3 regions of the Sphingobium sp. B12D2B genome follow, and region 2 is predicted to be linked to each of the others. Evidence: predicted binding sites of a transcription regulator. Region 2 holds the regulator's gene; each other region holds the start of a gene.

Region 1 (2,263 bases), on a different contig from region 2:
CGACACGACGATGGAGATCCTTGAGTAGGGCCTTCTCCGTCCCGAACAGCGACGCGCAACCGGTGATGTCGAGCCAGATTCCGTCTGGTGCGTCGGGTGACACGAACGGCGAGTATCGGCGGCCTGCCCATAGCGCGAGCCGGCGCAGGCCCTCGAGATCCGCGTCCGGCTCGGCATCGACCACCTGGAGTTCCGGCGCGAGTGCGCGCGCCTTCGTGACCGTCATTCCTGGCTTGATGCCGAGAGCGCGAGCACCGGCGTCGATCGCCGCGATGACGCGGCGACCGTGATCCGGGATGGCCGTTACCAGCGGTCCATCTTCTGTGATCAGATCGCGCCGCTCAGGCGACGAATTTGCGATCTTCCGCCGCAGCCGGTCGGTCGACCAGTGCGGCAGGAAGAGCGATACGACCCGTCGCATCGCACGCCTCCACTATCCAGGAGTGCGGATTACCGCCGCGCACGCGTTCCAGTTCGACGCGCCAACGCGAGCGGCCGAGACTTGGAATGCCGAGATCTTCGCTCGGCGCCGCAAATATCCGCCAGCGCGTCACAGCCGCTGTACCTTCAGCGATCTGGTCCACCTTTGAAGCCCGGCGGAACACGAAGGCTACCACGCCCGAGCTCTCAGCGGCGAGCTGAAGCCGCTTTGACGCCGTCGTCGAGTATTTCGCGACTTCTCCGACGACCCCCGCAATGCCGGGGTGCCGCAGGCATTCCTCCATGGCCAGGAGCACGTTGGCGTCGCTTCCTGCCTCGACATGGATCACCCGGTCGGGGTGCAGGCCGGCCAGATGAAGGGCAGGGGCGAAAAGGTCGCGCCAGCGCAAGCACCAGAGAACCGGTCCATCGATCCGTGCGAGGATGCCTGCCAGAAAGACGGTCGCGCACGCATCATCCGCAAGATCGGGACTGCCGGCGATCTCGTGCAGAGCACCCGTGGCGATGCCCGCTCCAGGCAAACGCTGATCTAACTCATCGACGCCGAACGGGATTGCCGCATGTCGAACGCCCACGCCCTCGATTTGCGCGATGCGCGCTCGCAGATCTTCGAGGACATTGGATTGACGCATGGCATTCAAGAGACTCGGGGTACGTTGATTCGTTCCCTTTATGTTCTAGCTGCGATGCCTCCGAGTCAAGGCGCGTCTCCAATCCTCTGGGCGACGCGGCGCAGCAGCGAAAAAAATGCTGCCTCATGCACGTACGGGATTCACATCCGCTGCGAGGCAGCGTAGATTCTCCCTATGTTCCACCAGGCCGACCTTTTTGAGCAAGCGGTAAGCCGCAAAAGCATGGACACACCGGCACTTTTGGCCGCTGTTGCAGGTGCATCGTCACGCCCGAAATTTGCCTTCATGCTGCTCCAGCTTCTCGCGGAGGTCGCAGACGAACAGGGTAGCGCCGGCCCCTACGTTATGACTGGTAACAGCGCCGTTCCTGTGCGGGACTGGCTCTGCGACGCGCTTGTTCCAATGGGACAGCGTGATGCGCGCAGGCGATTGACGGTCGAAGCGGTCCGAGCCGAACTTGAACAGGCAAAACAGCTGCCGGCCGATCGTGCCGAGGCTGAGGATGTAATCGACAGCAAGGTCCGCGATCGTGTGCGCAGCTCCGGCCGCTGCAATGTTAGCCGGACGGTATCGGATCTTGTGCGCGGGGGCCTGCTTCGCCGCCACTACCAGGGCTATCGAGTTGATCACCAGAACCGCGGTGCCCAGCGCGAGGCGGTTTATACCATTGTGCCTGAAGCGCTCACCGTGCTGCGCCGGCGGGCTCAGCCGGGGCCGGGTTCCCGTTCCTCGTCAGCGAGGCGCTGAACCCGATCGGGCATCTGCAGCAGCTTCTCGGCCGCAGCGAGGACGGCTTCGACTTCACTCGGAAATGCCTCTGCCGAACTGATCGACACCCCACTCGAGAAGGTGATGGTTGCCTGAAACCCGTTGCCCTTGGGCGTTGCGGTCAACCGAATGTCCACGTCTGTCCTCCAAGGATCTCACGAGCGCCCCAAGGGTTGCGAATCCGACCGCAAAAGAGCACATACATTGCATGGCAACTGCAGCACCTTCGTCGACCAGCAAGAGCACCAGCACGGGCGCCAAGAAGGTCGGCCGTAGCGCGGTTACGGGTCAGTACGTGCTCGCACCGGCCACCAAGGGCGGCAAGATCACGATCGCCAAGGCCCGGTCGGCCGCGAATACCGTTCATAGCTCGAAGAAGTAGGTTTGCCACCGCCTCGGCTGTCAACGGACGATGTTTTCAT
Region 2 (2,263 bases):
CCGTGACCGCCATCGTGGCGCTTTACGAATATCCGCCTGCACGGCGGCTGTTCGAGCGACGCGACGAGGGGCGGATAAAGCGCTGGACCCGCAGCCTCGGCGCCTTGCTGGCGACAGGTTTGCTGGTGGAACTGGTGCTGACGCCGATTGCCTTCGCTCATTTTCATCGCTCCGGCCTGCTGGGCGCTGCGGCCAATATGATTGCCATTCCGCTGACCAGTTTCGTGGTGATGCCGGCCGAAGTGCTCGCGCTGCTACTCGACGCTGTGGGGCTGGGGGCGCCGGTCTGGTGGGTTGTCGGCGTGGCGCTCAAGTTCCTGCTCTGGATTGCGCATACTGTCGCCAGTCAGCCCTTTGCCACGCTGTCGCTGCCCGTCTCCAGCGGACTGGCCTTTGCGCTCGCCATGATCGGCCTCTTGTGGCTGATGCTTTGGCACACGGCGCTGCGATGGTGGGGCCTGCCTCTGGCGGCGCTCGGCTTTTTCCTGACATTTCTAGCGCCGTCCGCCGATGTGCTGGTCACCGCCGATGGTCATCATGTGGCGGTGCGCCTGGGCGATGGGCGCATGGCGTTGTTGCGGAACCGAAGCGGGGATTATGTTCGTACCACTTTGGCCGAGGCCAGCGCCTATGACGGTGAGTTTGCGTCCCTGACGCAGGCGCCGGACACGCGATGCACGCGGGACATGTGCGCGATGACATTGCCGGGCCGTACCGGCCAGCCGCCGGTTCACCTGCTGATCAGTCGCTCGCGCCTGCTCGTTCCCTATCCCGAGTTGGTGGCCGCCTGCGCGCAGGCCGATCTTGTGATCGCTGACCGGCGCCTGCCGCCGGGATGTGTGCCGCGCTGGGCAAAGCTGGATCGGCCTGCGCTGAATGCCATGGGCGGTGCACTGATCCTGCTCGACAGTCGGGAGATCGTGCCGGGCCACGACCCGCGCAGCCGCCATCCCTGGATCGTGAGCACTAGTTCGCGCTAGAGCCGGCGTCCCATATCGCCCGCCTCAGTTATAGCGCCGCAAGAGCCCTGCGAGCCGGCCCTGAATGCGCACCTGCCGCGCCTCATAGGTTTGGGGCTCATGGTCGCGATTGGCAGGATCGAGCCGCACCTTGCGGCCGTCATGATGGAAATATTTGAGCGTCGCTTCATTCTCGTCGATGAGGGCCACGACGATCTGGCCATCGCGCGCCGTTTCGGTCCGCTGGATCAGCGCGAAGTCACCGTCAAAAATCCCTGCTTCGATCATCGAGTCACCGGAGACTTCTAGCGCGTAATGATCGCCGGCGCCCAGCAACGCGGCCGGGACCGGCAACATGGTGTCGCTCTCCATCGCCTCGATGGGAAGACCGGCAGCGATGCGCCCATGCAGCGGAATTTCGATCACGTCATTGGCGGCGATGGAGATCGTCCGCGCCGGCGCGGTGGCCGCCTTGCGCAGCGGGGTCACGTTGGTGGCCGCCGCCGGCTCTTCCGTCCGCTCCGCCACGGGCATACCATCGGGCAGTTTGAGGATTTCAAGCGCCCGCGCACGATTGGGCAGCCTGCGGATGAAGCCGCGCTCTTCCAGCGCGCTGATCAGCCGATGGATGCCGGACTTCGATTTGAGGTCCAGCGCCTCCTTCATCTCCTCGAAACTGGGCGAGACGCCACCCTGATCGAGATGCTGCTTGATGTAGCTGAGCAGTTGCTGTTGCTTGGCGGTCAACATGAGTGGTTCCCCAATATGGAACGGACGGAGAACGTTTAGGAAACGAATCGAGCCGCGTCAACACGGATCGGCCAAATATCTCAGGTTTCGGTGCGCTCTAGCCTTGCGCTAGCGAGCGATCAGGTCAGGATGTGCTGATCGGGCGCGATGGGTGCGGGGAGGTCGGTCGCGCCGAGGCGGGCGAGCATTTCGCGTTCCACCGTCCGCGTCATCGCATCGAGCGGCAAATCGTTGGGATCATAGCCGAACGGGTCTTCCAGCTGATCGCCCAAAGCATCCAGCCCGAAGAAGGTGTAGCTCGCCACCAGCACCGGAATGAGGGCCCACCAGCCCAGCGAACCAGCCAGGGCGAAGGGCAGCAACAGGCAGAAGACATAGGTCGTCCGGTGGAGGATGAGCGAATAGGTGAACGGAACCGGCGTGCTGGCGATCCGTTCACAGGCCGCCTGCACATCGCTGAGCGCCTTGAGTTGGCCCTCGATGAGCGAGTGGTGGATGGGGTTGATCTGCCCGTCGGCTGCGAGGCGTAGGCAATGTGCGCCCATCTCATAAAG
Region 3 (2,263 bases), 1.2 Mb from region 2:
ATGCGGTTGGCCGGGATGCCGGCGTTTTTCATGCCGGTCTTGCCTTTGGCACTGCCTCCGTTCGCATCGAGCGAAGTCGAGATGCCAGCAGCGTTCTCCTCTTGTGTCTCGACTTCGCTCGACACGGACGGGGAGGGCGTGCTGCCCAGTTCCGCCACCGTCCCCTCAGCCAGATCCACATAAGCCAGCCCCTCGGCCAGCTTGAGCGCCGTCTCGAAGCTCTCCGCCAGCCGCTGCGCCATATCCTCGCGGACCACCACGCGGTCCACCACCACCTCGATGTCGTGCTTGTACTTCTTGTCGAGCGCGGGGGCTTCCTCGATGGGGTAGAACTCGCCATCGATGCGCACGCGGGTGAAGCCGGCGCGCTGCCACTCGGCCAGTTCCTTGCGATACTCGCCCTTGCGGCCCCGCACGACCGGGGCGAGCAGATAGACCCGCGTCCCCTCCGGCAGCGCCAGTACGCGGTCGACCATCTGGCTCACCGTCTGCGCGCTGATCGGCAGGCCGGTGGCGGGGGAGTAAGGCACGCCCACGCGCGCCCACAGCAGGCGCATATAGTCGTAGATCTCGGTCACGGTCGCGACCGTGGAGCGCGGGTTGCGGCTCGTGGTCTTCTGCTCGATCGAGATGGCCGGCGAGAGGCCGTCGATATGCTCGACATCCGGCTTCTGCATCATCTCCAGAAACTGGCGCGCATAAGCGGAGAGGGACTCCACATAGCGCCGCTGCCCCTCGGCATAGATGGTGTCGAAGGCGAGGCTCGACTTGCCGCTGCCGGAGAGGCCCGTGATGACGACCAGCGCATCGCGCGGCAGATCCACGTCAATGCCCTTGAGATTGTGCTCGCGCGCGCCGCGCACCGAAATATGGGTAAGGCTCATGGGCGGTGTTCTATCTCTGTTCCTGAAGGGAATCCAGCGGCAAGGTTCAGCCAGAGGCACAGATAGGATCGCCCGAGGCCAGATGCGAGATGGCCCGACGGACATTCGCGCGATTGCACGTGCATCGAGTCTTGATCTTAATCATTGTACCAACAGGCCGTGGCGTGGAATGCCCGGCCCGACAGACGACGGAGAACGACATGACCCTGGCACGTTACGCACGACTGGCGACCCTTGCAGGCACCATGATGGTTTCAGCCACCGTCGCGCTGGCGCAGGACACGCCGCAGGAGCAGGAAGAGCGGCGTGTGCTCCATGCCGAGCAGGCAAAGCTGGCTGCGCAGCAGATGAGTGATTTCGAGGCGCAGAAGAAAGCCATTGCCGACGAGCAGGCCGCGCGCGAACAGACCTATCGCGACGCGCTGGCGGCGCGGGATGCAGAAATCGCCGCCGAACAGGCGCAGGCCGCCGAGGCGCGGGCGAAGTGGGAAGCGGATGTCGCGGCCTGTCTGGCTGGCGACAAGACCAAATGCGCGCCGCTTCCGCCCAAGACCGGAAAGTAGGAGGCCGCCCCCGCGCGACAGCTCCTTGCAAACGTTAGGGGCTGACGTCGTGGACCAGATGCTCGAGCTCGGCGGGGTCCGGATAGACGCCCGCCAGCACGTGATCGAAATGGGTGCGCACCATGTCGTTGCATGAACAGGCGCGCTGACGCAGCCGATCCGCATCCAGCACGACGAGCGAGCCGCGCCGGGTCTGGACAAGCCCGTCGGTCTTGAAGCTCTTGATCAGGCGGCTGGCATAGCTGCGCGCAATGCCGAGCAGGGAGCCGAATTCCTCCTGCGTCATCATCACCTGATTGTTGCCAGTGCGATCGACAGCGGCCGTCAGCCATTTGGCCGCCCGCATCTCCAGGCTGTGGACCGCGTTACACGCGACCGACTGGAAAATCTGGGCGAGCAGACAGTCCGCATAGCGGCTGAGCAGATCGCGAATGGCGGGAGAACTCGCTTTCAGCGTCTCCAGCGTCGCAGAATCGAACCGGGCGAAATAGCCGCCATGCATCACGCATGACCGGGAGTAAGCCGCCAGCCGCCCACTGCTGACGATGCCGCCCACAGCGCCCTCACGGCCGACCATCGCGATCTCGACCGACGAACCGTCGTCCATCAGCACGTGGAAAGTCGCGACCGCATCGCCAAGGGGGAAATAAGCGGCCACCACGGTATCGCCGGGGTCGTAAAGGGTCGTGCCCGTGGGTAGGCGCACGACGCGCGCCACTTTGGCCATCAGCGCCAGATCGGCAGGGTTCAGCGCTGCCACCAGATTGTTATGATCGATGCCGGGCGAGACAATGTCGTGCATGCGATGCATAACGA

Evidence for each region. The regulator LexA, encoded in region 2, represses DNA repair genes until DNA is damaged. The targets are predictions, from matches to a motif close to GTTCCNCNCTTGTTCT.
Region 1: a site for LexA is predicted at 1,105-1,120, ahead of M2335_RS16150 (ImuA family protein). Genes of this name have one in related genera too.
Region 3: a site for LexA is predicted at 892-907, ahead of uvrA (excinuclease ABC subunit UvrA). Genes of this name have one in related genera too.

Annotation. Positions count from the first base shown of each region.
Region 1 covers NZ_JAOQOH010000002.1:45,659-47,921, forward strand. Annotated here, with positions in the region: gene M2335_RS16145 (DNA polymerase Y family protein) at 1-421, opposite strand, end outside; gene M2335_RS16150 (ImuA family protein) at 342-1,073, opposite strand; gene M2335_RS16515 (hypothetical protein) at 1,338-1,703, opposite strand; gene M2335_RS16160 (hypothetical protein) at 1,778-1,978, opposite strand; gene M2335_RS16165 (hypothetical protein) at 2,050-2,223, shown strand.
Region 2 covers NZ_JAOQOH010000001.1:1,671,460-1,673,722, forward strand. Annotated here, with positions in the region: gene M2335_RS07935 (ComEC/Rec2 family competence protein) at 1-980, shown strand, start outside; gene lexA (transcriptional repressor LexA) at 1,005-1,709, opposite strand; gene M2335_RS07945 (bestrophin family protein) at 1,829-2,263, opposite strand, start outside.
Region 3 covers NZ_JAOQOH010000001.1:2,826,427-2,828,689, reverse strand. Annotated here, with positions in the region: gene uvrA (excinuclease ABC subunit UvrA) at 1-884, opposite strand, end outside; gene M2335_RS13370 (hypothetical protein) at 1,085-1,447, shown strand; gene M2335_RS13365 (Crp/Fnr family transcriptional regulator) at 1,482-2,258, opposite strand.